3 regions of the Variovorax pasteuri genome follow, and region 3 is predicted to be linked to each of the others. Evidence: predicted binding sites of a transcription regulator. Region 3 holds the regulator's gene; each other region holds the start of a gene.

Region 1 (10,005 bases), on a different contig from region 3:
CGAGCGCGGCGATGGTGTCGGCCGGCGTGGGCAGCAGGATGGGCTTGATGAAGCCCAGGCGCACCACCAGGTCCCATGCGATGAACAGCACCACGGGGCCGATGAAAGGCAGCAGGCGCTCGCGCAGCGGCGTCTTCGGTGCGGCGGCGTTGAGGCTGGCCGGCGGGGTCCACGGCGCGGCCGTGGTCGAGCTTGCGTCGGCCATGGTCATGCCTTGTAGAGAAGGCCGTCCACCAGCACCTTCTTCTCGAAGATGCCTTTCTCGGTGAACAGGTCGTAGAACTTCTGGAAGTACGCGACGTCGCTGGGCTTGAACTCGTTGTAGAGCATGTACGACGCGAGCGGCACTTCGGCCGTGAGCTTGCCTTCGATGGCGGTGTAGCCCTTCATGAACTGGCGCGCCTCGTCGGGCTTTGTGCGCACCAGCTCCACGCCGCGCGCGTAGGCGGCGATGTACTTCTTCGCCACCTCGGGGTTCTTCTTGATGAACTCGGTGGTCAGGCTGGCCGCGCCGCCATGCCACGGCGCCATCGGGTCGCCCAGGATGTACTTGGCCACCACGCCGGCTTCGATGACGCGCGTGGTGCCGTTCATGCGGCCCACGGTGCCGGTGGGTTCCAGCGTGTAGCAGGCGTCGACCTGGCCTGCCACCAGCGCGGCCACGTGCTGGCCGATGGGCAGTTCGGTGACGGTCGCGCCCTTGGCGCCGGCGCGCTCCAGCATGGTCTTGCACAGCGTGACGTTCTGGATGCCGGGCCCCGAAGCCACCCGCTTGCCGGCCAGCTCGGCCATGGTCTTGACGGGGCTGTCTTTCGCGACGATGAACTCGTCGAGCACGAACTTGGCGTTGCTCGGGTTGGTGCAGAAGATCTTGAACAGGCCGGGCTGCGCGATCTCGCCGATGGCGAGGTTGGCCGAGCCGGTGCCGTTGGCGCTGCCGTCGCAGCGGCCTGCGAGCATGCCTTCCATGACCTGCTGCGCGCCGGCGAACTTGAGCGGCTCGACGTCGAGGCCGGCTTCCTTGAAGTAGCCCTTGTCGACCGCCGCGAAGAACGGCAGGCCCGCGGCCACGGGCCAGAAGCCGATGCGCAGCTTGGGCGCGGCCTGCGCGCGCACGAGGGCGGGCGCGGCCAGCACGGCCAGGCCTGCGGCGCCGGCCTGCAGCAGCTGGCGGCGGTGGCGCGAAGCGGAGGGTTTGTTGGGGGTGCTCATCGGGACTCCTGGATCAAAGTCAAAGGGAAGAAGGTGCGGTGCCGGTGCCGGTGCGGTTGGCGACGTAGGCACGCCAGCCGCCGTGGGAGCTCACGTCCTGCGCAGCGGCCAGCGCGTGGCCTTCGCAGATGAAGCCCTTGACCCAGCTGCCGTCGGCCAGCTCGACGCTGCCGAGGCCCAGGGGCGGCGGAATCAGCGCCAGGAAGCTGCCGACCTGCGCGAGCGGTACCGACCACACCTCCAGCGCGATGGCCGCACCCGCCTCGCCTTCGGCCACGCGCTGCAGGCCGGGCTTGGGCGGCACCGTGCCCGGCAGCGCGTACAGGCGGTAGGCCGGCGACGTGGTGGTGGCGCGCAGCAGCGTGGCACCGCGCTCGGTGAGCTGGCCGTTGAGCGGCATGCCCGACAGGTGGGCACCGACCACGGCGATGGACAGCATGTCGGCATCGGCCGCGGCGAGGCCCGGAATGGCGCGCGGCGCGGGCAGCGGTTTGCCGGTGGCGCCCTGCGCGAGTCCGGTGGCGTGGTGGTAGCGCTGGCCCAGGTCGGCCAATGCCAGGTCGCTGCCGCAGGGCCCGATCAGCGTGATGCCGAACGGCAGTCCGTCGTCGCGCAGGCTGCTGGGCACCGAGAGCGCGGCGTAGTCGAGCAGGTTGACGAAGTTGGTGTACGCGCCCAGGTTGCGGTTGAGCGCCACGGGGTCGGCGCGCATCTGTTCGCGGGTGTAGTGGGTGGGCGCGGTGGGCACCACCAGCAGGTCGATGCCGCGCCACATCGGCTCGACCTTCTGCGCGATGGCGCGCAGGCGCGTCTGCGCGTCGAACACGTCGGCGGCGTTGTAGCCGCGGCCGGCGGCGAGGATGCCGCGCACGGGCTCGATGACCTCGTCGCCGTGCGCGTCGAAGAATTCGCGCACCGCGGCGTAGCGCTCGGCGACCAGCGCGCTTTCGTACAGCAGCGCGGCAGCCTCGGCGAGCGGCGCGTAGGCAATGGTGACGGGCGAGCCGCCCATGGCCAGCAGCCGCGCGGTGGCGTCGTTGAAGGCCTGCTCGGCGGCGGTGTCGCCAAAGAAGTTCAGCGTGTCGGGCACGCCGAAGGAGAAGCGCGCGGGCAGCGGCTTGCGGCCCAGGCGCAGGTTGCGCGAGTACGGGTCGCGCGCGTCGTGGCCGGCGGCGGCCAGCAGCACGTCGACGGCGGTGGCGACGGTGGTCGCGAAGATGGAGACGCAGTCCGCGCTCTGCGCGGCCGGCACCACGCCGAAGGTGCTCAGCAGGCCGCGCGAAGGCTTCAGGCCGACGATGTTGTTGAGCCCGGCCGGCACGCGGCCCGAGCCTGCGGTGTCGGTGCCGAGCGCGAAGTCGACCTCGCCGGCGGCCACCAGATAGGCCGAGCCCGAGCTGGAGCCGCCCGACACGTAGCGCGCGTCGAAGGCGTTGGGCACCTCGCCATAAGGCGAGCGCGTGCCGTTCAGCCCGCAGGCGAACTGGTCGAGGTTGGTCTTGCCGTCCAGCGATGCACCGGCTTCGAGCAGGCGCTGCACCACGGCCGCGTGCACGGTGGGGAGGCGGTCGAAGGCCGGGCAGGCGGCAGTGGTGGGCACGCCGGCCACATCGATGTTGTCCTTGACCGCGAAGCGCAGGCCGGCGAGCGGCAGGGCGAACCCGAGGGCGTCGCCGGCCCGTGCGTCCACGACGGGGGAGGCGAATTTCGCGATCCAGGCGGCGGCGGGAGATCCGTTTTCTTCGTGCACCATCATCAGGCATCCAAACATGTGTACAAGTTGAGATGCAAGCGGCGTGCCAGCGGGAACGTGCTGAGACGTGGATCAGATCAGGCGGGGATTTGCTCCTTCCCCTTCCGGGGGAAGGCTGGGATGGGGGCAGGCCTTCGATGAGGCGCCGCTCCTTTTCAGAGGCCGTCGTGCCCCCACCCCAACCCTCCCCCGGGAGGGGAGGGAGCAAGGCGGGAATGCAGGCAGGGATTTACTCCTTCCCCTTCCGGGGGAAGGCTGGGATGGGGGCAGGCCTTCGATCAGGCGCCGCTCTTTTTCGGAGGCCGTCGTGGCCCCACCCCTGCCCTCCCCCAGCGGGCGAGGGAGAAAGACAGAGGGTCAGCTCTTCTTCGCGTCCCGGTAGAGCTTTTCCACCTTCGGCAGGTTCGCCTCCAGCTTCGCGATGCGGTCCGGCCCGCTCGGGTGCGTCGACAGGAAGCTCAGCCCGCCCTGGTTCTTCGACGCCGTGGCCATCTTCTGCCACAGCGACACCGACGCCTTCGGGTCATAGCCCGCGCGGGCCGCGAGCTCCAGGCCCACCAGGTCGGCCTCGGTTTCGTCGCTGCGGCTGAACTTGAGCGTGATGAGCTGCGTGCCCGCGCGCGCCGCCATGTCGCCCACCTGCCCCAGCCCGAGCAGCTGCGCACCGATGGAGAGCGCCGCCCCGGTGCCCGCGCTCTTGGCCATGCGGGCGCGCGCATGCTCGCGCAGCGCGTGGGCCATCTCGTGGCCCATGACCATGGCGACCTCGTCGTCGGTGAGCTTGAGCTGGTCGAGGATGCCGGTGAAGAAGGCGATCTTGCCGCCGGGCATGCAGAAGGCGTTGATCTGCTTGCTGCCGATCAGGTTGACCTCCCACTTCCATTCGCGGGCGCGCGAGTTCCACGGCATGGCGAAGGGAATCAGGCGGTTGGCGATGGTGCGCAGGCGCTGCAGCTGCGGGTTGCCGTCGGCCGCGAGTGCGCCCTTGGCGCGCGCCTGCTCGAGCAGCTGGCCGTACTGCTGCACGCCGGCCGCCTCGATCTTGTCGGCGGGCACGAGGTTGCGCGCCATCGAGGCGTTGCCGACGTTGACCTGCGCCAGGGCAGGGCCGCTCAGGGCCGCGCCGGCGGCAGCCAGCAGGAAGGCCCGCCGGGGGTTCCAGGGCGACGCCATGGCGGGCGCGGCAAATTCGGAGCGGTCGCATCGTGTGCACATAGGGGCGGGATCATAGGAACAAATGAAGACAAACGCGCTCCGCGATGACCCCGGGCGCTCATGGACAATCCGAAGCTCATGCCCGTACCTTCCGCAGAAACCTCGACCGCCCCCAAACCGCCCTGGCGCGACGCGCTGAAGGTCTACCTCGAGCCCGCCACGCTGCGCATGCTGGCGCTGGGTTTCTCCGCCGGGCTGCCGCTGCTGCTGGTGCTGGGCACGCTGAGCTTTCGCCTGCGCGAGGCGGGCATCGACCGCACCACCATCGGCTACCTGAGCTGGGTCGGGCTGGCCTACGGCTTCAAGTGGGTCTGGGCGCCGCTGGTCGACCGCCTGCCGCTGCCGCCGCTGACCACCCTGCTCGGGCGCCGGCGCGGCTGGCTGCTGCTGGCGCAGGGCGTGGTGATCGTGGGGCTGGTCGGCATGGCCATGAACGACCCGCGCCTGGGGCTCAAGCCGCTGATCTGGTGCGCGCTGCTGGTGGCCTTCGGCTCGGCCACGCAGGACATCGCGCTGGACGCCTTTCGCATCGAATCGGCCGAGACGCGCAAGCAGGCCGCACTGGCCGCCGCCTATCAAACGGGCTACCGGCTCGCGATGATCTGGGCCGGCGCGGGCGTGCTGTGGGTCGCGGCCTGGGCCGAGGTGGCACCGGCCGTGGTGGCCACCGGCGCGGCGGCTTACCAGAACGGCGCCTGGAAGACGGCCTACCTGGTCATGGCGGCCTCCATGTCGGTCGGCGTCGTCACCGTGCTGCTGTCGCCCGAGCCGGTGCAGCGCGTGCTGCCCCCGGCCAAGAACGCGGCCGAGTGGCTGCGCAACGTGCTGGTCGAGCCCTTTGCCGACTTCATCCGGCGCTACAAGTGGCAGGCGGTGCTGATCCTCTCGCTCATTGCCATCTACCGCATCAGCGACGTGGTGATGGGCATCATGGCCAACCCGTTCTACGTGGACATGGGCTTCACCAAGGACGAGGTGGCCACGGTCAGCAAGATCTACGGCGTGGTCATGACGCTGGCGGGCGCCTTCGTGGGGGGCGTGCTGTCGATGCGCCTGGGCGTGATGCGCGTGCTGATGCTGGGCGCGGTGCTCAGCGCGGCCAGCAACCTGCTGTTCGCCTGGCTGGCCTCGCGCGGGCACGACCTGACGGCGCTGATCGCGGTGGTCTCGGCCGACAACCTGGCCGGCGGCATCGCCTCGGCGGCCTTCATCGCCTACCTGTCGAGCCTGACGAACATCAGCTACTCGGCCACGCAGTACGCGCTGTTCAGCTCGCTGATGCTGCTGCTGCCCAAGTTCATTGCCGGCTACTCGGGCGTCTTCGTCGACGCCTACGGCTACAGCACCTTCTTCACCGCCACCGCGCTGCTGGGCGTGCCGGTGCTGGTGCTGGTGGCGCTGGCCTCGCGGCTCACCGCCGTCGCCGGGCCTGCGGACCGGCCTTGAGACGGCTTTGAAGCCCCGCTGAAGCCGCGTTCAAGCGCCCGCCGGACGGCCTCCAGGCGCCCGGCCGTATAGGACACGACCGACGTCCCGCGCAGCCCGCAACTGGTAGGCTGTTCGCGTATACATTCGCTTTTGCTCCTTTTTGTTTCCTTTTCTTGCGCTCCCTTCTGGAGCCCCCGTTGTCAGCAAGCCCACCTACAAGATCGTGCCGTCCCGAATTCCCCCCCTCCAAATCAGCGCCTTCACGGCGACCTCCGCGGTCGGCGTCGGCAAGGAAGCGCTGGCCGACGCGCTGGCGCAGTCGCGCAGCGGCCTGCGCGCCAATGACTTCGGCGACGCGCCGCTGCCGACCTGGATCGGCCGCGTCGACGGCATCGAGGAGGTGCGCCTGCCCGAGCTGCTCGCCCAGTGGGACTGCCGCAACAACCGGCTGGCGTTCATGGGCCTGCAGGCCGACGGTTTCATCGAGGCGGTGGCCGCCGCACGCGAGAAGTACGGCGCATCGCGCATCGCGCTGATCCTGGGCACCTCCACCGCGAGCATCGGCGAGACCGAGCTGGCCTACACGCAGCTGGACGCCGAAGGCAGCTTTCCCCCGAATCAGCGCCGCCCCGCAGTGCACACGCCCCATTCGCTGGCCATGTTCACGCAGGAACTGCTGGGCATCAGCGGCCCGAGCGAAACCATTTCGACCGCCTGCTCGTCCAGCGCCAAGGTGTTCGCCTCGGCCGAGCGGCTGATCCGCCTGGGCCTGGCCGACGCGGCCGTGGTGGGCGGTGCCGACACGCTGTGCGGCAGCGTGCTGTTCGGCTTCAACTCGCTCGAGCTGGTGTCGACCGAGCCCTGCCGCCCCTTCGACGCCGAGCGCAACGGCATCAGCCTGGGCGAGGCGGCCGGCTTTGCGCTGGTCGAGCGCGTGCAGACCGGCGCCGCGGCCTCCTCGCTGCTTCTGCTGGGCTACGGCGAGGCGAGCGACGCCCACCACATGTCCACGCCGCACCCCGAGGGCCTGGGCGCCGAACGTGCCCTCGACGAGGCGCTGGCGCGCGCCGGCCTCGCCCCCGACGACATCGACTACATCAACATGCACGGCACCTCCAGCCAGAAGAACGACGAAGTCGAAGGTGCGCTGGTGGCACGCCGCTTCCCCGCGCACACGCACGCCAGCTCGACCAAGGGCTTCATGGGCCACACGCTGGGCGCGGCGGGCATCGTCGAGGCGGTCATCAGCCTGCTGGCGATCGAGCGCGGCCTGAAGCCGGGCACCGTGAACACCCGCACGCTGGACGAAGGCTTCGGCCCGCAGATCCAGCTGGCGCCGGTGCACGGCGAGGTGCGCTACGTGCTGAGCAATTCCTTCGGCTTCGGCGGCAACAACTGCTCGCTGGTGTTCGGCAAGGCCCCCGCATGAGCACGAACGACGCCAAGCCCGTGATGCCCCCGACCCTCTACATCGAAGGCCCCGCCTTCTGGACCCCCACCCTGCCCGGCTGGGAGGCCGCGCGCGCCGCCTTCCGCGGCGAAGGCCCGCTCAGCGACCCGCCCGCCAAGCGCCCCGCGCCGCAGGTGCTGGCCCCGGCCGAGCGCCGCCGCGCGCCCGACACCGTGGCGCTGGCGCTCGAAGTGGCAGCCGCCGCCATGGCCGCCTCGGGCCGCAACGCCGCCGAGGTGCCCTGCGTGTTCACGTCGGCGCACGGCGACCTGTCGATCAACGACTACATGTGCAGCACGCTCGCCTCCGACCCGAAGATGCTGTCGCCCACCAAGTTCCACAACTCGGTGCACAACGCGGCCGTGGGCTACTGGACCATCGGCACCGGCTGCATGGCGGCCAGCAATGCCGTGTCGGCCTTTGAGCACAGCTTTGCCTCGGGACTGCTCGAAGCGGCGGTGCAGTGTGCGGCCGACCAGGAGCCGGTGCTGCTGGTGGGCTACGACACGCCCACGGTGGGCGCGCTGACCTCGGTCACCGACAGCCGCGGCCTGCTCGCGGTGGCATTGGTGCTGGCCCCCGCGCCCACCGAGCGCACCGTGGCAGCGCTGCAATGGTCGCTGGCCAGCGATGCCGAAGCGGCCACCACCGCCACGGCACCGCGCTCGGACGCTGCGAAGTCGCTCGCCGGCCTGAACCCGATGGCGGACGCGCTGGGGCTGTTCGAGGCGCTGGCGCACCTCGATGCCGGCACAGCGGCGCCCGTCGATCTGCCGCTGTCGCCTTCGCTGTCCCTGCGGCTGCGACTCCAGCCCCTGTCCTAGCCCGTCCACCCGTTTCCCGAACCACCACCCGGAGCCGACCCCATGAAAGACACTGCGACTGACTCCTTCGACGCGGTGATCATGGGCGGCGGCCTGGCCGGCCTCACGCTGGCGCTGCAGCTGCGCCGGCGCTTCGCCGACCTGCGCGTGCTGGTGCTGGAGCGCCGCGCCCACCCGGTGCCGCACGCGGCACACAAGGTGGGCGAGTCGTCGGTGGAAATCGGCGCGCACTACTTCGACACCGTGCTCGGCCTGAAGGCCCACATGGACGAGAAGCAGCTGCGCAAGTTCGGCTTTCGCTTCTTCTTCAGCGAAGGCCGCAGCGACATCGAAGGCGTGACCGAGATCGGGGCGAGCCGCTACCTGTCGGTGCCCAGCTACCAGATCGACCGCGGCATCTTCGAGAACTTCCTGGCCGAAGAGGCCGCGCGGCTGGGCGTGCACTTCGTCGACAGCGCGCTGGTGCGCCGCATCGACCTGTCCGAGGACGCCGCCACGCCGCACCACATCGAATGGACGCGCGGCGAACAAACCCACCGCACGCAGGCCCGCTGGCTCATCGATGCGTGCGGGCGCGCCGGCATGCTCAAGCGCAAGCTGGGCCTGGCCGAGCCGAACGCGCACGACGTGAACGCGGTGTGGTTTCGCATCGGCGAGCGCATCGCCATCGATGAATGGAGCGACAGCACCGAATGGCGCGAGCGCTGCAACCCGCAGTCGCGCTGGCTGTCGACCAACCACCTGGTGGGCGCGGGCTACTGGGCCTGGCTGATTCCGCTGGCCTCGGGCTCGCATTCGGTGGGCATCGTGGCCGACCCCAAGCTGCATCCGCTGGACACCATCGACACCTTCGACAAGGCGATGGCGTGGTTCGCCACCTACCAGCCGCGCCTGTACGAGGCGCTGGACGGCAAGCGCCACCTGCTGCAGGACTTCGCGTTCCTCAAGCACTTCTCGCACGGCTGCAAGCAGGTGTTCTCGGGGCGCCAGCGCTGGGCCATGACGGGCGAGGCAGGGCTCTTTCTCGACCCCTTCTATTCGCCGGGCAGCGACTTCATCGCCATCGGCAACACCTACATCACCGACCTCGTCGCGCAGGACCGCGCCGGCCGCCCGCTGGAAGCGCGCGCACAGCTGTACGACCAGCTCTACCACTCGTTCTACGAAAGCACGCTGGCGCTCTACCAGGACCAGTACCCGCTGTTCGGCGACCCCGAGGTGCTGCCGGTAAAGGTGATCTGGGACTACGCCTACTACTGGGGCGTGCTGTCGCAGATCTTCTTCCACCAGCGCCTGACCGACCTGCATGCGCTGGGCAGCCTGAAGGGCGAGTTGCAGCACTGCCAGCGCCTGAACGTCGCGGTGCAGGCGCTGCTGCGCCACTGGTCGGCCGCGAGCGACCGGGCCAACCCGGCCGTGATGCTCGACCAGGCGGCAATGCCGTGGTTCGCGGAGCTCAACCGCAGCCTGAAGGACACGCTGGACGACGCTGCCTTCCGCGCGCGCATCCGCGCCTCGACCGTGCAGCTGCGGCAGCTGGCCGGCGAAATCCTCGCGCGGGCACGTGCCGCCGACGCGAACGTGGACGCGGGCGACCTGCCCGCGCTGCTTGCGGCGAATCTCGACCTCCCTCCGGTGGCCGTTGGACAGGGCGCTATGCTTTTCGCAGCGAACCCGGTTGACATCGCCACCTGAGGTTTACCCAACTTTACGGAGCGTTCAAGCCTGCTTGCTCCCTGTGGACGACCATGAAGCGCATGAGCACCCCCCAACTCCTGATGATCGAAGACGACGCCCGCCTGGCGCAGATGGTGGGCGAGTACCTGACGCAGTCGGGCTTCGCCTTCAACCACGCCGGTGACGGCGCCAGCGGCCTCGAACAGCTGCAACAGCACGCGCCCGACCTGGTGATCCTCGACCTGATGCTGCCCGACACCGACGGCCTCGAAGTCTGCCGCCGCATCCGCGCGCTGCCGGGTCCGATGTCGAAGGTCTCGGTGCTGATGCTGACGGCCAAGGGCGACCCGATGGACCGCATCATCGGCCTGGAGATCGGCGCCGACGACTACCTGCCCAAGCCTTTCGAGCCGCGCGAGCTGCTGGCGCGCATTCGCGCCGTGCTG
Region 2 (10,005 bases), on a different contig from region 3:
CGGTCGGCCGGAATGGCGGCAATGCCGATGCCGCGGCGCGCCGAGGCGGCCAGGGTCTTCAGGTCGCCATGGCCCGCGAGGTCGATCTCGCCTTCGGTGGCCTCGCCCGGCAGGCCCATGATCGCGGCCGCCAGCTCGCCCTGCCCGTTGCCGCCGACGCCGGCCAGGCCGTAGATTTCGCCGGCGTGCAGCTCGAGGTCGACCCCGTCGAGCACGCGCCGGCCTTCGGGCGAGGCCGGCGTGCGCAGCCCGCGCACCGACAGCCGCACCGGCCCGCGCGAGGCGGCCGAGGCCTGGAAGCCTTGCGCGGCGATCGATTCGCCCACGGTGAGCTTCACCAGCTCGGCGACCGATGTTTCGGCGGGCTGCAGCGTGGCCACCGTGCGGCCGCCGCGCATCACCGTCACGCGGTCGGCGTAGGTCTTCACGTCGGCCATCTTGTGCGTGACCAGCACCACGGCGGCACCGGCACGCGCCAGGCCCTGAACCGTCTGCAGCAGGCGCGCGGCCTCCTGGTCGGTGAGCACGGCGGTGGGCTCGTCGAGGATCAGGATGCGCGCGCCCGCGAGCAGCACCTTGAGGATCTCGACGCGTTGTTGCTCGGCAATGGACAGGGCGTCGACCCGCTTCGACGGATCGATGTCGAAGCCCAGCTCCGATGCCTTGTTGCGGATGTCGCGTGCCATCTCGCGCAGCCGTTCGCCGTGGCTCTGGAACTCGGCCGGCGGCGGCGCGGTGAGCAGGATGTTCTGCGCCACCGTGAACGGACGCACCAGCTTGAAGTGCTGGTGGACCATGCCGATGCGGTGCCGTGCCGCATCGCGCGGCCCGGTGAAGCGCACCGCGTTGTCGTCCACCAGCAACTGGCCGGCTTCGGGTGCATACAGACCGGCCGCGATGTTCATCAGCGAGGACTTGCCCGCGCCGTTCTCGCCGAGCAGGGCGTGCACCTCGCCCCAGCGGGCGGCGAAGTGTGCGTCGGTCAGCGCCGCAAAACCGTCGAAGGACTTGCGGATGCCGGTGAGTTCGAGCGCGTTGGGCATGGGCGTCTTCGGTCCTTGCTGGCTTACTTCTGCGTGACCACGCCCTTGACGAACCAGTCCATCTTCCACAGGTCGGCGTCGGACAGCACGGCACCCTTGGCCACGCGCTCCTTGCCGTCGCGGTCGGCGAGCGGGCCGGCATAGACCTGCTTGCCCTTCATGATCGCGTCGCGCTCGGCGGTGATGGCCGCGGCCTTGTCCTTGGGCACGGCGGGGCCGAAGCCCGCGATGTCGGTGCCGCCGTCCTTCATCTCGATGAAGGCGCCGTAGGGGGCGGGCTTCCATCCGCCGGCCATCACCTTCTTCAGCTCCGGCGTGAGGAACTTGTCCCACACCCAAACGGACGAGCACAGCGTGGCCTTGGGTGCGAACTGGCGCAGGTCGCGGTGGTGGCCGGTGCCGTACACGCCGCGCTCCTGCGCGACGATCTGCGGCGTGGGGCTGTCCACGTGCTGGCCGATCACGTCGGCGCCCTGGTCGATGAGCGCGGCGGCGGCGGCGCGTTCCTTCACCGGGTCGTTCCACGCGCCGGTGTAGATCACGTTGACGGTGGCGTTCGGGTTCATCTTCTGCGCGCCGAGCGCGAAGGCGTTGATGGTCCAGTTCACCACGCCGAAGGGATTGGCCGCGACGAAGCCGAGCTTGCCGGTCTTCGAGGCCGCGCCCGCGGCCATGCCGCAGAGGTACTGGCTTTCGTAGGTGCGGCCGTAGAACGATTCGAGGTTGGTGCCGTTGGTGGTGCCCGAGCCGTTCAGGAAGGCCACGTCGGGGTACTTGGCGGCGAGGTCCTTGAAGCTGTCGGAATAACCGAAGGCCGTGCCGATGACGATGTTGGCGCCGCGCTGAATGAATTTTTCGGCCGCAGGCTTGATGGCCGAGGCGTCTTCGGGCACGTTCTCGACGAACTGGATCTTCTGGCCGATCTCCTTCTCGATCTTCACGCGGGCTTCGTCGAAGGCCTGCGTCCAGCCGCCGTCGTTCTTCGGGCCGAAGTAGAGCATGGCGATCTTCGGCTTGTCCTTCAGCGTGAAGCCGTCGGCGGCCGCGGCGGGCAACGTCGTGAACAACGCGCCGCCGGCTGCGAGGCTCAGGGCCAGGCCGAGGGTGGTGCCGTGGGAGGGAGTGCGCAGCATGGAGCAACCTTTCGTGAGGAGCATGGGAGGAGACGGGGAAGAAAGAGAAGAAAGCCGCGTGCCGCTACATCATGAAATTGATGCGGAACACGTTGCCCTCGGGGTCGAGCAGCACCGACTGGTACCAGTTGTAGTAGGTGACGTACGGCGGCTTGATGAGCGTGGCGCCGGCCTCCAGCGCCACGGGCACCATGCGGTCCACGTCGGCCTGGCTGTCGACGTCGATGTTCAGCAGGAACTTCACGCCGCGCGTGTCGGAGAACTCGGCAAGGTGCAGCAGCTCGTAGGCGTCGAGCGCGTTGAAGCCCAGGCTCGACTTGCCGGTGTCCAGCCCGCGAAAGATCGGCGAGCGGATCGCCTCGATTTCGGGGAAGCCGAACACGCGCTGGTAGAAGCCGCTGAGCGCGACCACGTCCTTGGCGAAGACGTTGACGTAGGAGAGGTGCGCCATGTGCGTGGGGCCCCGGTCAGGCGGTGGCCTTGGTGCCGCCGAACGTCGTCTGCTTGACGAACTTCGAGGTCAGGTGATCGCCGGAGGAAATGGGTGCGTACTTGGCGCTCTCGCCGGGTGCGAGGCAACTCGGCAGGCACTCGACCATCGCGTCGTAGTTGGGCTGGTGAAAGAACACCAGCGACTGGCGGCGGTTGGTGCTCGCCACCTCGAACGGCGGGTTGATCACGCGGTGCAACGTGGACACCCACTGGTCGTTGGTCCACTGCATCATGAGGTCGGCGATGTTCACCACCAGGCCGCCCTCGACCTGCGGAACGTCGACCCACTGGCCGGCCTTGTTGAACACCTGCAGGCCCTTGTCGTCGGGCAGCACGATCGTCAGGCTGCCGTAGTCGCTGTGCGCACCCGCGCGCAACTGGCCGGGCAGCGGCTGCTCGCGCTGCGGCGGATAGCTCAGCACGCGGAACATGCTGATGTGCTCGTCGATCTTGTCGTCGAAGAAAGTCTCCGGCAGCGACAGGCCGAGCGCGAAGATGCGCATCAGCGAGCGCGAGAGATCGCTCATGGCGTCGAAGTAGCCTTCGTAGGCTTCGCGGAAACCGTCGATGGGCGGCCAGCTGTTGGGCTCGAAATGAGGGCCTGCGGCGGGGCCGCGGTGGTACTCGTCGTTCGGCACGTTCGAAGGGCCGATGGAGAACGACTCCTTCAGGTCGCCGGGCGCCGCCTCTTCCAGGCTGTACGACAGGCCTTCCTCGCCCACCGCGCTGTAGCCGCGCACCGCGTCCTCGCGCGGCCGGTCGACCTTGCGCTTCTCGGCGAGCGGCATGTCGAAGAAGGTGCGCGAGAGCGACGACACGCTGGAGATCAACGCCGGCGGAATGCCGTGGTTGGTGATGACGAGGAAGCCGATGCTGCGGCAGGCTTCATCGACTTTCTTCGCGACCTCGGCCTTGCCTTCGGCGGTGCCGGCGAAGTAAGGCGCGAGATCGATGATGGGGACGGACAGCAGGGTCATGGCGGGTTCCTCTTGCTTGGCATGCCTTTCGCCATGCAACGTCTGTGCCAGTTGGACCAAATGGACAAATCGCAATCGCCGCGTCAGCATGGTGCGTGGCAAGGCCCTTGCGTCAGCCCGTGAAGGCCGTCGTGGCGCACGGTGATGCACCGTGGCCTTACAGTGGTGCGCAGTACTGAACGAAACCGAAGACCGAGATAGAGAGAGTGAGGGAAGATGCCGAAGACCAAGGCGCTGGCTGCCAACACCAGCAAGGAAGCCAGCAAGGAAAGCCCGGCGCGCAAGCGTGCGAAACCCGTGGTGCGCAGCGCGTCCGCGGTGAGCCGCCGGCTGCGCCAGATCGAGGACAAGCGCAGCACCATCCTGGGGGCGGCACTGGGCCTGTTCTCGCGCTTCGGCCTGCACGGCACGTCGATCGACCAGGTGGCCGCGCGCGCCGATGTGTCCAAGAGCAACCTGCTCTACTACTTCGCGAACAAGGAGGAGCTCTACGTCAACGTGCTGCGCGACCTGCTGGCACTGTGGCTCGAACCGCTGCGCGGCTTCAGCGCGGAACAGGACCCGAGCCAGGCCATCGGCGACTACATTCGCCGCAAGCTCGTGATCTCGCGCGACCGGCCCGATGCGTCGCGCCTGTTCTGTCTTGAAATGATCCAGGGCGCGCCGCTGCTGCGCGACGAGCTCGACCGCGAGTTGCGCACGCTGGTGGAGCGCAAGTCGGAGGTGATCGTGGCGTGGGTGGCCGCGGGCAAGCTGGCACCGGTGGACCCGCAGCACCTGATCTACGCGCTGTGGGCGATCACGCAGCACTACGCGGATTTCGGTGTGCAGGTGCAGGCGCTGTCGGGGCACACGCTCGACGACGAGGCGTTCTTCGAGAAAACGGTGGAGAACGTGCAGCGCATCATTCTTCAGGGCATCACGCCGCGGTGAATGCCGCAAGGCGCTGTGTCTTGCTTACCGAGAGAAAAGTCAGTGCTGCGGCGGCACCGCGATCTCGTGATAGCGGCGGTCGAAGTAGATGAGCCCTTGCGCCGCACCGCCGATGGCGATGGCCACCGCCTCGCAGAACAGCACGTCGTGCGTGCCCGCGCTGGTCGCGTGCATCACGCGGCAGTCGAAGGACACGGCCGCGTCGTCGAGCATCGGCGAGCCCGTGGTGTTGCGGCTCCATCGGCCCGCCGCGAAGCGTTCGTCCATCGGCGTCTTGCCGCCGAACAGGGCCGACAGCGACTGGTGTCCCGCGGCCAGCACGTTCACGCACAGCACGCCGTTCGCCTTGAACGCCGGGTACACCGACGCCGAGCGGTTCAGGCACACCAGCAGCGTGGGCGGCTCGTCGGTCACGCTGCACACGGCCGATGCCGTGAAGCCCGCGCGGCCCGCGGGGCCGTCGGTGGTGATGATGTTCACCGCGGCGCCCAGGCGCGCCATCGCATTGCGATAGTCGGCCTTGGGCAGGCCCGGCGGCAGGCCGGCGGGGTTCGATGGAGCAGCGTGGGAGACCATGGCGTTCAACATTGCAGTGACTCCGTCAGGCCAGCACGCAGGCCGCGTCGAAGGGCAGGCGCGGCAGGCGAGCGAACACTTTCGACGCGTCGCCGTGGCCCAGGTTGATGAGGAAGTTGACGCTCCAGTCGGTGCCTTCGAAGAAGGCCGCCTCGACCTTCGCCTTGTCGAAGCCCGACATCGGCCCGGCGTCCAGGCCCACCGCGCGTGCGGCCAGCAGCAGGTAGCCCGCCTGCAGGCTGGCATTGCGAAAGGCAGTCTCGTGCGCGGCCTCGGGGCTGCCGGTGAACCAGCTGCGCGCGTCGGCATGCGGGAACAACGTGGGCAGCTGGTCGTAGAACTTGCGGTCCCATGCGGCAATGACCGTGACGGGCGCGCTCATGGTCTTGTCGAGGTTGCCCTTGGAGAGCGCAGGCGCCAGGCGCGCCTTGCCTTCGGGCGTGCGCACGAACACGAAGCGCGCGGGCGAGCAGTTGGCCGAGGTCGGGCCGAGGCTCGCGAGCGCGTAGACCTGCTGCAGCTGCGCGTCGGTGACGGGTTCGTCGGTCCAGCCGTTGTGGCTGCGCGCGCCGGTGAACAGCAGCGACAGCGCGGCGTCGTCGAGTGTGGAGAGCGTGGCGGAGGTGGTCATGCGGAAACGGTGTGTGCGGTGTGTGCGGTGGGAGTGCTCGCCCGCGAAAGAAAGGCCAGCAGGGTGCTGTTGAACGCATCGGCCTCGGTCACGCTGTGCGCGTGGCCGCCGTGCGCCATGAGGTTGAGCGTGGCGTTCGGCAGGCTGTCGGCCAGGCGCAGCGAGCAGGTCCAGGGCACGAGCACGTCGTCCTTGGCGGCGGCCACCAGCGTGGGCGCGGCGATGTCGGCCAGGCGTGCGTCGATGTCGAAGGCGCGCAGCGCGGCGATGCGCGTGCGCATGGTGTGCTCGCCGGGGAAATGCGCGAAGGCGTGATCGACTTCGTCGGCCACGCGCTTGGCGTGCGTGGCGCACCACGCGGCGGGGTACAGGAAGATCGGTTGCGCTTCGACATACGCACGCGCACCGCATGCGCCCAGCAGTGCAAGGCGCGCATCGAAGCAACGCGCCGAGTGCGGGTTGGGCTTCGACCAGGCGTTGACGAGCACCAGGCTGGCGATGCGCGAGGGCGTGTCGAGCGCGAGCTGCAGGCCGACGAGGCCGCCCAGCGCATGGCCCGCGAAATGGCATTGCGCGGTGTTCGTGGCGTCGAGGATCTCGCGCACGTCGTTCGCCATGTCCGCGATGGCATACGCATCGGGCAGGGCGCCGGGGCTGCGGCCGGTGCCGCGCTGGTCGTACGCAATGACCCGATGCCCCGCGGCAATCAACGCGCCCAGCTGCGGCTGCCAGAACCCGGCCGAGCCGCCGAGGCCCGACGACAGCAGCACGGTGGCCGCCGCGTCCGACGGCCCATGCACCTCGTAGTGCAGCGAAGTCATGCCGGTCATGCGGGTCATGTGCTTCAGGCCTTCTTGCCGACGTGCGCGATGGAGGCGATCTCGACCAGCGCATCGGGCTTCACCAGGCCGCACTGGATGCAGTAGCGGGCGGGCTTGGTGCCGGGAAAGAACTCGGCATACACCGTGTTGATCTTGGCGTAGTCGGCCCAGTCCTTGAGCATGATCTGGTTGAAGGTCACGTCGTCCATGGTGCCGCCGGCCGCTTCGACCACGCCCTGGATGATGGTGAGCACATGGCGCGCCTGCGCGCTCGCGTCGCCCACATGGACCACGTTGTTGTCCTTGTCGAAGGGCAGCGTGCCCGACACGTAGAGCACGCCGTCGGCGAGCGTGCCGGGAACGTAGGGTGCGAGGGGAACGCCGGTGCCGGGCGGGATGATGGCTTGCTTGGGCATGGGAAAAGTCCTTCGTGAAGAAATCAGGCGATGGCCGTTTCGGCCGGGGCAGTTGGTGCGGCAGCAGCAGGGGCGGGCGCGAAGGTGCGGCAGAACTGGTCCACCGTAGAGACCCATCCGAAGAAGGTCTCCACGTTGTAGACCGAGGCCTTCTGGATGGCCGCGCCGCCGAGCTCGTGCGTGGCGTCTTCCAACATCACCGCGAAGTACTCGAGGTGGAAGGCATCGCGCAGCGTCGACTCCACGCACACGTTGGTCGCGATGCCGGTGAACACCAGGTGGCGGATGCCGCGCGCGCGCAGCGTGCTGTCGAGCGTGCTGTTGAAGAAGCCGCTGTAGCGCGTCTTGGGCACCACGATGTCGCCGGACTGCGGCTTCATCTCTGCGATGAGTTCGTAGTCCCAGCCGCCCTTGGCGAGGAACTTGCCCTGCAGCTCGGGCCTGGCGCGCATGGTCTTCAACGCGTTCGACTTGTGCCAGTTCGGCGAGCCGGGGCCGCCGGCCTCCACATAGGCTGCGTCCCAGCCGTTCTGCAGGAACACGACCAGCATGCCGGCCGCGCGCGCCGCCGAAATGGCGCGCGCGATGTTGGCGATGGTGCCTTGCGCGCCGGAGATGTCGAAGCCGGCCGAGTCGACGTAGCCGCCGATGGAGGCGTAGGCGTTCTGCATGTCGACGACGATCAGTGCCGAGTCGGTGGCGTGCAGCGCCATCGGCTCGGGGCGCGCGGGCAGCACCAGCGGTGCGGGCGCACCGGGAAGGCGCGGCGCACCGACGGGCGTGGTCGAGGTGAGGGTGGTGTTCTTGGGTGCGGACGAGGTCATGCGCGTCTCCTCTTCAGGCTGCGAGGCGCTCGGGCTCGACCTGCGAAGGCACCGGGCTCTGCACGTGCGCGCGGCTCTTCATGAGCGGCTGGATGCGCTCGCCGAAGGCTTCCACGCCCTGCACGAAGTCGTCGAAGGTCAGCAGCACGCCTTCGGTGCCGGGCACCTCGGCCACTTCGTCGAGCATGCGCGCGACGCTGGCGTACGAGCCCACCAGCGTGCCCATGTTGATGTTCACGGCCGAGGTCGGGTCGGCCATCTGGCGCACGTTGGTGTCGGCGCCCGACTTGGTGTCGGCCGCGCCCTGCTGGCCCAGCCAGGCGATGGCCTCGTGGTCGGCGCCGGCCTTGTAGTGCTCCCACTTGGCGCGCGCGGCCTCGTCGGTCTCGTCGGCGATCACCATCATCAGCACGTAGGTGGTGACGTGGCGGCCGGTCCTGGCGGTGGCCTCGATGAGCTTCTCGGCGGCGGGCGCGAAGGCCTTGGGCGTGTTCACGCCCTTGCCGAAGCAGAAGTTGTAGTCGGCGTACCTGGCCGAGAACTCCATGCCCGCGTCGCTCTGGCCGGCGCAGATCACCTTCATGTCGGCCTGCGGCTGCGGGCTCAGGCGGCAGTCGTCCATCTGGAAATGGTCGCCCTTGAAGTCGGACTGGCCCTTGCCCCACAGGTCGCGCAGCACCTGGATGTATTCGGAGAGGTACGCGTAGCGCGTGCCGAAGAACTGGTCGCCGGGCCACATGCCCATTTGCGAGTACTCGGGGCGCTGCCAGCCGGTGACCAGGTTCAGGCCGAAGCGGCCGTTGGAGATGGAGTCGATGGTCGACGTCATGCGCGCCACGATGGCCGGCGGCATCACCAGCGAGGCGGCCGTGGCGTAGAGCTTGATCTTGCTGGTGACCGCCGCCAGGCCGGCCATGAGCGTGAAGGACTCGAGGTTGTGGTCCCAGAACTCGGTCTTGCCGCCGAAGCCGCGCAGCTTGATCATGGACAGCGCGAAGTCGACGCCGTAGCGCTCGGCCTTCAGCGTGATCTGCTTGTTCAGTTCGAAGCTGGGCTTGTACTGCGGGGCGTTTTCGGACAACAGCCAGCCGTTGTTGCCGATGGGAATGAAGATGCCGACGTTCATGGAAAGGCTCCTGTTGCGTGATTGCGCAACGCCTTGCATACGCCGTGCCAGTTGAATAAGTTGTTTGAAATCAATGGCTTGCGGAAATGATGCGTCGGTGTTTTGACCAAGTGGTCCAAAGTGGCGCAAGCGAACGGCCGGCGATGCGGCAGCACGGTGCGCACCGGACCACATCGGTGCAGTGCCGCCGTCACGGTCGGCGCGGCAGAATCACGCCATGCCCAAGACCCCACTCCGCGCCGCCGCGGCCCTCGGCGGCACTGCCGACGACGTCGAGACGGCTTTTTATGAAGCGCTGCAACGCGGCGACATCGATGCGCTGATGGCCTGCTGGGCCGACGAGGACGAGGTGTTCTGCGTGCACCCCGGTGGCCCGCGGCTGGTGGGGGCCGTGGCCATTCGCGCGGCCTTCGAGCAGATGTTCGGCAACGGCGCCATCCACGCCACGCCGGCGCGGGTGCGCAAGATCGAGTCGCTCGCCAGCGCGGTGCACAACGTGCTGGAGCGCATCGAGGTGCTCACCGCCGAAGGCCCGCGCCATGCCTTCGTGCTGGCCACCAACGTCTATCACAAGACCGCGCAGGGCTGGCGCCTGGTGGCGCACCATGCGAGCCCCGGCAGCGCGCGCGAGCCCGACGACGTGAACGACCCGCCCCAGACCCTGCATTGATGCCGTCCCTCGTTTCCCCCTCTTCAGCTTCTTCCGGTTCGGCAATGGATTACCTGGCGCCGCGCTGGCTGCCCGGCGGCAACCTGCAGACCATCTGGGCCGCGCTGTATGCGCGGCGCTTCGACGGGCCGGCGCCGGTCTACCGGCGCGAGCGCTGGCCCACGCCGGACGGCGACTTCATCGATGTCGACTTCGTGGACGCGCCTGCGGCGTCATCGGCTGAAGGACCACCACCAGCGCCGCCGCCGCTGCTGGTGCTGTTCCACGGCCTCGAAGGCTCGTCGCGCAGCCACTACGCCGAGGCCTTCGCCACCTTCGCCGCGGCGCAGGGCATGGCCTTTGCCGTGCCGCATTTCCGCGGCT
Region 3 (10,005 bases):
CGTGCGGCTGGCCGACAACCGCCGCCGCTGCGTGGCCACGCCCGAGTTCGTGCGGCGCCACGGCAGGCCGTTGCACCCCGGCGAGCTGTCGCGCTTTGCCTGCCTCACGCTGTCGAGCGACGCCTCGCAGACGCGCGGCTGGGCCTTTCGCATTACCACCGAGGGCGGCGCGCAGGAGCTGATCCACCTGCGCCCCAGCGGCCCGCTCGATTGCTCCGACGGCCAGGTGCTGCACGACTGGTGCCTGGCCGGCCACGGCATTGCCTGGCGCAGCACCTGGGAGGTCGAGGCCGAGATCGACGCCGGCCTGCTGGTGCCGCTGCTCGACGACTTTGCCGCGCCGCCCAACGGCATCTACGCGGTGTTCGCAGGCGCCAAGCACCTGCCGCTGCGGGTGCGGCTGTGGCTGGATTTCCTCAAGGACCAATACGGACAGCCCGAATTCTGGGGCGGACGGCCTGAACAGGCGTGAGCGGCGTCACAATGAGTTTGCATTTGCAACCCGTTCCGGAAGAAAGCCATCGATGACCCTCGAAGCCATCCTCGCCTACCTTCATCTGCTGGCCATCCTCACGATGGTCGTGTTCATTTCGAGCGAAGCGGCCCTGTGCCGCGTGCAGTGGCTCAACGCGGCCGTGGTCGAGCGGCTCGCCAAGGTCGACATGGTCTACGGCATCGCCGCCATCGCGGTGCTCGCCACCGGTCTCGCGCGCACCTGGTGGGGCGTGAAGGGCACGGCGTGGTACTGGACCAACCCGCTGCTGCACGTGAAGCTGGGGCTCTTCATCATCGTCGGCGTGCTCTCGATCTTTCCGACGCTGACCTACTTCCGCTGGCGCAAGACGCTGCGCGCCACCGGCAAGCTGCCGGCCGAAGAAGACATCAGGAAGACGCGCAAGCTGGTGATGGTGCAGGCCCACCTGATCGCGCTGATTCCGCTGGTGGCCGTGTTCCTGGCGCGCGGTTTCGATAAGTAGGTTCGCGCCTCGCGCATGAAAAAGGCCCGCACTCGGCGGGCCTGCTGGGCGACAACTTCAGCGCAACGCTGTTTCAGCCCTTGGCTGCGTCCGCTTCGCACTTCTTGACGAAGCTGTTCTTGGCGGCGCCGGCCAGCGGCTTGCCGTTCTTGTCCATGGCCTTGGCGGCGCAGGCGGGAGCGGCGGCAGCCTTGGTGTCTTTCTCGCACTTCTTGATGGAGCTGGCCTTGGCGGCGCCGGCCAGGGGCTTGCCGTTCTTGTCGATGGCCTTGGCGTCGCAGCTGCCGCCGGCGGCGGGGGCGGCCATGGCGGCGGGCGCTGCTGCGGGCGCGGCGGCCTTGTCCTGCGCAAAGGCGCTGAACGACAGGCAGGCGCCGAGCGCGACGGTGGAGGCGACCAGGGAAAGGAGCTTTTTCATGGTGGGATGTGTCCTTGCAAGGTTGGGTGGAGTGACGGTTGCCCCGCCCCGGGGCCGACCACCCTAACGGGCGAAGGCAACAATCGGATGACGATCGTCAACTGAGTCCGGGTTTGCCCCCGGTAAAATTCCCGGATGCTATTGGTCAAACAGGAGCTGCTCGCGGCGCTCGCGAACACGCTCGAATCCCTCTCGCCCGGCGCTGGCTCCAAAGCCGCGTTCGAATCGCCCAAGGTGGCTGCCCATGGCGATTTCGCCAGCACGGCCGCCATGCAGCTCGCCAAACCGCTGGGCCAGAAGCCCCGCGAGCTAGCCGAGCGTCTGAGCACCGCGCTGCTCGCCACCCCCGCTTTCGGCCAATGGGTCGAGGCCATCGAGATCGCCGGCCCCGGTTTTCTCAACATCCGCCTCAAGACGGCCGCCAAGCAGCAGATCGTGCGCGAAGTGCTGTCCGCGGGCGAGGCCTTCGGCCGGCAGCCGGCCACGGGCGAGAAGGTGCTGGTCGAGTTCGTCTCGGCCAACCCGACCGGCCCCCTGCACGTGGGCCACGGCCGCCAGGCGGCGCTGGGCGACGCCATCTGCAACCTGCGCGCCTCGCAGGGCGAAAACGTCTGGCGCGAGTACTACTACAACGACGCCGGCGTGCAGATCCAGACGCTGGCCAACAGCACGCAGCTGCGCGCGCGCGGCTTCAAGCCCGGTGACGCGGAATGGCCCAGCGGCGAAAAAGCCCCGGCCTACAACGGCGACTACATCGCCGACATCGCCGAAGACTTCAAGGCGAAGAAGACCGTCAAGTCCGAAGACCGCGAGGTCACCGGCAGCGGCGACATCGAGGACCTGGACGCCATCCGCGAGTTCGCCGTGGCCTACCTGCGCCGCGAACAGGACCTGGACCTGCAGGCCTTCCGCGTGCGCTTCGACCAGTACTACCTGGAGTCCAGCCTGTACACCAGCGGGCGCGTCGAGGCGGCCGTCGCCAGGCTGGTGGCCGCCGGCAAGACCTACGAGCAGGACGGCGCGCTGTGGCTCAGGTCGACCGACTACGGCGACGACAAGGACCGCGTGATGAAGAAGCAGGACGGTACGTACACGTACTTCGTGCCCGACGTCGCGTACCACATCGCCAAGTGGGAGCGCGGCTTCCACAAGGTCATCAACATCCAGGGCACCGACCACCACGGCACCATCGCGCGCGTGCGCGCCGGGCTGCAGGCCGCGGGCGAAGGCATTCCCGAGGGCTACCCCGACTACGTGCTGCACACCATGGTGCGCGTGATGAAGGGCGGCGAAGAGGTCAAGATCAGCAAGCGCGCCGGCAGCTACGTCACGCTGCGCGACCTGATCGAGTGGACCAGCACCGATGCCGTGCGTTTCTTCCTCCTGAGCCGCAAGCCCGACACCGAATACACCTTCGACGTCGACCTCGCGGTGACGAAAAACAACGACAACCCGGTTTATTACGTGCAGTACGCGCATGCGCGCATCTGCTCGGTGCTGGCCGGCTGGGGCGGAGACGCCGCTACGCTGAAGGATGTCGAACTGTCGCCGCTCGAGAGCCCGGCCGCGCAGGCGCTGATGCTGCTGCTGGCCAAGTACCCGGCCATGCTCACTGCGGCGTCGAAGGATTTCGCCCCGCACGACGTCACCTTCTACCTGCGCGAACTGGCCGCCAGCTACCACAGCTACTACGACGCCGAGCGCATCCTGGTGGACGACGAAAAGGTCAAACTGGCCCGCCTGGCGCTTGTCGCCGCGACCGCGCAGGTGCTGCACAATGGCCTCGCGATTCTCGGCGTCAGTGCGCCGAGCAAGATGTGAACCTCAACATGAAGAAGACAACCAGACAACGCGGCAACATCGTCATCGGCCTGATCATCGGGCTGGTGCTCGGCCTTGGCGTCGCGCTGGGCATCGCGGTCTATGTGACCAAGGTGCCGATCCCGTTCGTGACCAAGACGCAGAAGGGCGGCGCCGAACAGGACGAGGCCGAAGCCCGCAAGAACCGCGACTGGGACCCGAATGCGCCGCTGGCTGGCAAGGCCGGTGCAGCCAAGCCCGCGCCGGTCGCCACCGGTCCGGTCAACCCGGTCACCGGCGAGCCGGCCGCCGCCGTGGCACCGGGCGCCCCGCCGCCCACGACCGCACCGCCGGTGCCCGTGGTGGTGGCGCCCAAGCCGCCACGCACGGCGCCGGTGCCGGCCGAGGCCAACGCGCTGCCGGCTTCGAACGACCCGCTGGGCGACCTCGCCCGCGCGCGCTCGGGCAGCGTGACCACCGCGTCTGCTGCCCCGAGCAGCAGCACCAACAGCAACGCCGCCAGCAGCTCCGGCGCCGATCCGTTCATGTACTTCGTGCAGGCCGGCGCCTTCCGCACCACCGACGACGCCGAGGCGCAGCGCGCCAAGCTGTCGCTGATGGGCGTGGAGGCCCGGGTCACCGAGCGTGAGCAGGCGGGCCGCACCGTCTACCGTGTGCGCGCCGGCCCGTTCAACAAGAAGGACGACGCCGACCGCCTGAAGGACCGGCTCGACGGCGGCGGCATGGAGTCGGCGCTGGTCCGCGTGCAGCGCTGACCCCGGCCTCCGACACGAATAGCCCTTAAGCTTCGCGCCGCGGCGTTTGCCGCCACCATTCATCGACCCGATCGCGCCTGGGCGCACCGGCTGCGCGGGAACTCCCCGCCGCGCGCCGGCTCAGTCTGCCGTACCAACTGGAGAACCCTTTCAATGAAACGTCGTGACTTTTCGCTGGCCGCCACTTCGCTCGGGCTGCTGTCCCTGGCCGCCAACCCGGCCCACGCCCAGGCGCGCGCGCCCAAGGCAGGCACCGAGTACCTGGTGCTCGACAAGCGCGCACCGGTCGACGCACCGGCCGGCAAGATCGAAGTGGTCGAGTTCTTCTCGTACAACTGCCCGCATTGCAACGACTTCGAACCGGCGCTCGAAGCCTGGGTCAAGACGCTGCCGAAGGAAGTCGCCTTCCGCCGCATTCCCGTGCCGTTCGTGGGCAACGACGTCGAAGCCAAGCAGCGCCTGTACTACGCGCTCGAAGCCATGGGCAAGGTCGACGAGTTCCAGCCGAAGGTATTCAATGCCATCCATGCCCAGCGCCAGAACGTGAACGGCGACGCCAACATCATTGCCTGGGCTTCGGCCAATGGCCTGGACGGCGCCAAGTTCAAGGAAACCTTCACCTCGTTCAGCGTGGCCAGCAAGGCCAAGCGCGCTTCGCAGATGACCGACGCCTACAAGGTGGCGGGCGTGCCGGCGATGGCCGTGGCCGGTCGCTGGTATGTGGATGGCGAGACCGCCGGTAACATGACCAAGGTGCTGCAGGTCGTCAACTACCTGATCGGCGAAGCGAAAAAAGGCTGACCCCCGGGGCTGCGCGCATTTCCTGCCGCTGCCTTCTCCCTTTTTGCAAGGGATACCTGGCCCGCTTCGGCGGGCTTTTTCATCTGTGCGTGCGGGGCTGGCGCAATCAGCCGCATACAATGCCGAGCAAGTTTCGTGCCTCTATGACATTGCATTCTTACCCCACCACTCCCTCCTTCCTCCGTTGCATCGGCCGCCTGGCTGCCGCCGCGCTGTTGCTGGCCGGCTTCGCCTCGGGCGCCCTGGCCGAAACCGCCGACCGCACCAAGCCGATGAACATCGAGTCGGACGCCATGCGTTACGACGACCTGAAGCAGACCAGCGTGTTCACCGGCAACGTGCTGGTCACGAAGGGCACGATCATCATCCGCGGCGCGCGCATGGACGTGCGCCAGGACGCCGAGGGCTACCAGTACGGCGTGGTCACGGCGGCGCCCGGCAAGCGCGCCTACTACAAGCAGAAGCGCAATGCGCCCGACGAGTGGATCGAGGGCGAGTCCGAAGTCATCGAGTACGACAGCCGCGCCGACAACGTCAAGTTCATCCGCAACGCCGTCATGCGCCGCCTGCTGGGCGCCACGCCGAACGACGAGAGCCAGGGCGCGCTGATCGTCTACGACCAGAGCAACGACACCTACACCGTCAACGGTTCCACCGTGCCGGCGAACACCGCCGTCAACGCGTCCACCCCCGGCGGGCGCGTGAAGACCATCCTGACCCCCAAGGCTGCGGCCGCACCGGCCGCCGGTGCCTCGGCCCCGGCCGGCGCGAAGGCGCCGCCGGCACCCACCCCGGCGCCCGGCAAGGGCCTGCGCCAGAGCACCACGCTCGACGACGGAGAAACCCGCAAGTGATCGAAACCGCTGGAACGCACGACGCCAACGGCGCGCCGGGCAGCCGCCTGGTGGCGCGCGGCCTGAAGAAGAGCTATGGCAGCCGCACGGTGGTGAAGGACGTCTCGCTCGACGTGCAGAAGGGCGAAGTGGTCGGGTTGCTCGGGCCCAACGGCGCGGGCAAGACCACGTCGTTCTACATGATCGTGGGGCTGGTGCGTGCCGACGCGGGCCAGATCACCATCGACGGCGAGCCCATCGCCCACATGCCGATCCACCGGCGCGCCCGCATGGGCCTGAGCTACCTGCCGCAGGAAGCCTCGATCTTCCGCAAGCTCACGGTCGAGGAAAACGTGCGCGCCGTGCTGGAGCTGCAGAGCGAGCCCGACGCCAACGGCAAGATGGCGCCGCTGTCCAACCAGCACATCGAGGAGCGCCTGTCCGAACTGTTGTCCGACCTGCGGGTCGACCACCTGCGCGATTCGCCCGCGCTGGCGCTGTCGGGCGGCGAGCGCCGCCGCGTGGAGATTGCACGCGCGCTGGCCACCCAGCCGCGCTTCATCCTGCTGGACGAGCCCTTTGCCGGCATCGACCCGATCGCGGTGATCGAGATCCAGCGGATCATCAGTTTCCTGAAGGAACGCGGTATCGGTGTGCTCATCACCGACCACAATGTGCGTGAGACGCTGGGCATCTGCGACCACGCGTTCATCATCAGCGACGGGCATGTGCTGGCACAAGGCACGCCTTCGGAGATCGTCGACAACGCCGAGGTACGACGCGTCTATCTTGGCGAGCACTTCCGGATGTAAGGGCGGGTGGGCTCTCCATGAAGCAAGGGCTGTCCCTTCGCGTCTCGCAGCACCTGGCATTGACGCCGCAGCTGCAACAGTCGATCCGGCTGCTGCAGCTCTCCACGCTCGAACTGAGCCAGGAGGTCGAGCAGATGCTGGACGAGAACCCGTTCCTCGAACGCACCGCGGAAGAAGCGGCGCGCGAGGAATTCGGGCTCGACACGGCCGATGCGCCGGTCCCGCGCGATGACGGCGGCGGCGATGGAGGCGACGGCATCGAAGGTGAAAGCGACTTCGCCCCGCCTGCGACCAGCACCTCCACTTCTTCCACCGAGACGACGACCAGCACCGCCGACTCCGACGGCCCGGCCACGGAAATCACCGAGCGCGAGCCCGACTGGGAAGGCGACGGCACCGTCGACATGGCCGCGCCCGACGACAGCGAGTGGGGCAGCGACGCCCCCGCGCGCCAGAACAACCTGGGCGACGACGAGCGCGCCGACGCCACCGAGCTCGCGCGCAGCCAGGAGTCGCTGCAGTCGTTCCTGCACCGCCAGGCGCTGAGCCTGCGCCTGAACGAGAACGACAGCGCCGCGCTGCGCTTCCTGATCGAGTCGCTCAACGACGACGGCTACCTCGAAGACTCGCTGCCCGCGCTGGCCTCGGGCCTGGCCGGCGACGACAACGACCAGTTCGACGACCTCGTGCACCACTTCCAGGTGGCGCTCGGCCTGCTGCAAAGCCTGGAGCCCGTGGGCGTGGGCGCGCGCGACCTGGGCGAATGCCTGGGCATCCAGCTGCGCGCGCTGGCCCGCCCGGACGAGACCGAGCAGGAACAGCTGGTCCGCAAGACCGCCATGGCCGTGTGCAAGCAGTCGATGGAACTCTTGGCGCGTCGCGACTTCAAGCGCCTGGCCACGCTCACCCGCACCAGCGAAGAGCTGGTGCGCCTGGCGCTGCAGATCATTGCGCGGCTGGAGCCCAAGCCGGGCCGGCGCTTCGTGGACGTGGAGCGCAACATCGTGGTGCCGGACGTGATCGTCACCAAGACCGGCCGCGGCACCAACATCAAGTTCCGCGTCATGCTGAATCCGGAGGTCATGCCGCGCCTGCGCGTGCACGACATCTACGCGGGCGCTCTCAAGGCGCACAAGGGCGAGGGCAGCCAGGCGCTGTCGCAGCGGCTGCAGGAGGCGCGCTGGTTCATCAAGAACATCCAGCAGCGCTTCGACACCATCCTGCGCGTGAGCAACGCCATCGTCGAGCGCCAGAAGAGCTACTTCGTGCACGGCGAGCTCGCGATGCGCCCGCTGGTGCTGCGCGAGATTGCCGACGAACTGGGCCTGCACGAGTCGACCATCTCGCGCGTGACCACGGCCAAGTACATGTCCACGCCGTTCGGCACGGTCGAGCTCAAGTACTTCTTCGGCTCGGCGCTGGGCACCGAGACCGGCGGCAATGCGTCGAGCACCGCGGTGCGCGCGCTCATCAAGCAGTTCGTCAGCTCGGAAAGCATCAAGAAGCCGCTGTCGGACAGCCAGATTTCCGAGATGCTGAAAGAGCAGGGCATCGAGTGCGCGCGCCGCACCGTGGCCAAGTACCGCGAGGCCCTGCGCATAGCGCCCGCCAACCTGCGCAAGGCGCTGTAGCAAGACGACCATGAGGCCTGGTTGCCCGCATCCGATGTTGCGCCGGGGGCTCGGGTTCCTCGCCTTGCTGGCCGCCGTGCTGCTGTTCGCCGGCTGCGCCACCTTGCCCGACGAGGCGCCGCGCCCCGCCGTCAAGGCCATGGCCGTATCGGCCGACACCGCCCTGGGCAAGATCGCGCTGGCCGCCCAGCCCGACCCTGACCTGAGCGGCTTTCGCCTCATGCCCGGCGGCGACTTCGCCTTCGACACCCGCATCCAGCTGGCGCGCCGCGCCCAGCGCACGCTCGACGTGCAGTACTACCAGATCGAGAACGACGAGACCGGCCGCTACCTGTTGCGCACCCTGCGCGACGCCGCGCTGCGCGGTGTGCGGGTGCGCCTGCTGATGGACGACCTCTACACCTCGGGCGAGGACGAGCTGCTGCTGGCCTTCGCCGCCACGCCCAACGTCGAGCTGCGCCTGTTCAACCCGTTCCCGGCCGGGCGCGGCAGCATCCTGAAGCGCTTCACCGCCTCGCTGTTCGACTTCAGCCGCGTGAACCGCCGCATGCACAACAAGCTGTTCATCGCCGACGGCGCGATGGCGGTGGCGGGCGGGCGCAACATCGGCAACCAGTACTTCCGGCGCACCGCGGGCGAGAACTTTCTCGACCTCGACACCTTCGTCACCGGCGCGCTCATACCGCGGCTGGGCAGCCTGTTCGACCAGTACTGGAACAGCGTCTACGTGCGGCCCATCGGCTCCGTGGTGCGCACCGATGTGCCGCGCGACGAACTGCAGCGCCGCTTCGAGGCCGCCACCGGCCCCGACACCACGCCACCCCCGCCGCTGCCCGCGCCCAACGACCTGCTCGGCTACAGCCCGATGGCGGACGACCTGAACACCGGCAAGCTCAACCTGATCTGGACCCTGGCCGAGGCCTACGCCGATTCGCCCGACCGCGTGATCGGCAAGACGGCTTCCTACGGCGGCGTGCCGCTGCTGGACGTCGACAGCGTGCGCTACAACGTGGTCGAGCAGATGCGCCGTGCGCGCTCCGAGGTGACCATCGTCTCGCCGTACCTGATTCCCGGCGCCACCGGGCTGGAGGTGATGCGCGAGATTCGCAGGCGCAACGTGAAGATCAGCGTGGTCACCAACTCGCTGGCCGCCACCGACGAGCCGCTGGTGCACACCGCCTACCGCCGCTACCGGCCCGACATGCTCAAGCTGGGCGCCGACCTGTACGAGCTGAGTTCCAGCCGCACCCGCCGCAGCGTGCGGCTCGGGCTGTTCGGCACTTCGGTGGGGCGGCTGCACGCCAAGTCGGCGGTGATCGACCGGCGCACGCTGTTCGTCGGCTCGATGAATTTCGACCCGCGCTCCGAGTCGGCCAACACCGAGATCGGGCTGATCATCCACAGCTCCGAAATGGCGCAGCAGATGCTCAAGCTGCTCGACGTGCTCAAGCAGCAGGGCGCCTACCGGCTGCGCTTTGCCGAGGGCAGCAACGAGTCGCGCATCGAGTGGACCAGCGACGACGCCGGCAAGCTCACCGTGCTGACCGAGGAGCCTGACTCGGGCTTCTGGGACCGCACGATGCTCGAGATCCTGGCGCCGCTCACGCCGGAGAGCCTGCTCTAGCGGTGCGGTTGCCGCGCGTCACTTGCCGCTGACGGCCGACCACACGAGCCGCAGGCCCAGCAGCCCCATCACGCCGCCCGCGGCGCGGTCGATCCAGGCCTTGTAGCGCAGGTAGGCCGAGCGCGGCGCCGCCGAAGAAAGGGCCAGCGCGACGATGGTGTACCACCCGGTCTCGATGCAGAAGATGACCACCGGCACGGACAGCGCCAGCACCAGCGGCACGTCGCGCGGCAGGAAGGCCGCGAAAATGCTGGCGTAGACCACCGCCGTCTTCGGGTTGCTGACCTGGGTGGCCAGGCCGACAAGGAAGGTGCGCAAGGGGTGTGCGCCACT

The links. Region 3 encodes sigma-54, which starts transcription at its own class of promoters, with help from an activator protein. Its sites were predicted from a motif close to TGGCANGNAANCTGCTTT; they were not measured.
Region 1: a site for sigma-54 is predicted at 2,997-3,014, ahead of atzF (allophanate hydrolase). Genes of this name have one in related genera too.
Region 2: a site for sigma-54 is predicted at 3,678-3,695, ahead of ACSFBM_RS28620 (isopenicillin N synthase family dioxygenase). Genes of this name have one in related genera too.

The regions. Positions count from the first base shown of each region.
Region 1 is NZ_JBPJZS010000009.1:198,887-208,891, forward strand. Features, by position in the region: gene ACSFBM_RS27575 (ABC transporter permease) at 1-205, opposite strand, end outside; gene ACSFBM_RS27580 (ABC transporter substrate-binding protein) at 208-1,212, opposite strand; gene atzF (allophanate hydrolase) at 1,232-2,968, opposite strand; gene ACSFBM_RS27590 (M48 family metallopeptidase) at 3,323-4,180, opposite strand; gene ACSFBM_RS27595 (AmpG family muropeptide MFS transporter) at 4,241-5,626, shown strand; gene ACSFBM_RS27600 (beta-ketoacyl-[acyl-carrier-protein] synthase family protein) at 5,832-7,037, shown strand; gene ACSFBM_RS27605 (beta-ketoacyl synthase chain length factor) at 7,034-7,882, shown strand; gene ACSFBM_RS27610 (NAD(P)/FAD-dependent oxidoreductase) at 7,925-9,577, shown strand; gene ACSFBM_RS27615 (response regulator) at 9,631-10,005, shown strand, end outside.
Region 2 is NZ_JBPJZS010000010.1:123,863-133,867, forward strand. Features, by position in the region: gene ACSFBM_RS28605 (ABC transporter ATP-binding protein) at 1-1,043, opposite strand, end outside; gene ACSFBM_RS28610 (BMP family ABC transporter substrate-binding protein) at 1,067-2,176, opposite strand; gene ACSFBM_RS28615 (VOC family protein) at 2,241-2,627, opposite strand; gene ACSFBM_RS28620 (isopenicillin N synthase family dioxygenase) at 2,644-3,645, opposite strand; gene rutR (HTH-type transcriptional regulator RutR) at 3,862-4,578, shown strand; gene rutF (NADH-dependent FMN reductase RutF) at 4,618-5,154, opposite strand; gene ACSFBM_RS28635 (malonic semialdehyde reductase) at 5,180-5,785, opposite strand; gene rutD (pyrimidine utilization protein D) at 5,782-6,624, opposite strand; gene rutC (pyrimidine utilization protein C) at 6,630-7,022, opposite strand; gene rutB (pyrimidine utilization protein B) at 7,046-7,846, opposite strand; gene rutA (pyrimidine utilization protein A) at 7,860-8,972, opposite strand; gene ACSFBM_RS28660 (YybH family protein) at 9,190-9,642, shown strand; gene ACSFBM_RS28665 (YheT family hydrolase) at 9,687-10,005, shown strand, end outside.
Region 3 is NZ_JBPJZS010000014.1:52,286-62,290, reverse strand. Features, by position in the region: gene ACSFBM_RS31760 (LysR family transcriptional regulator) at 1-472, shown strand, start outside; gene ACSFBM_RS31755 (DUF2214 family protein) at 525-977, shown strand; gene ACSFBM_RS31750 (hypothetical protein) at 1,051-1,395, opposite strand; gene argS (arginine--tRNA ligase) at 1,531-3,216, shown strand; gene ACSFBM_RS31740 (SPOR domain-containing protein) at 3,225-3,971, shown strand; gene ACSFBM_RS31735 (thiol:disulfide interchange protein DsbA/DsbL) at 4,125-4,772, shown strand; gene lptA (lipopolysaccharide transport periplasmic protein LptA) at 4,916-5,626, shown strand; gene lptB (LPS export ABC transporter ATP-binding protein) at 5,623-6,417, shown strand; gene rpoN (RNA polymerase factor sigma-54) at 6,435-8,048, shown strand; gene ACSFBM_RS31715 (phospholipase D family protein) at 8,059-9,672, shown strand; gene ACSFBM_RS31710 (LysE family translocator) at 9,691-10,005, opposite strand, start outside.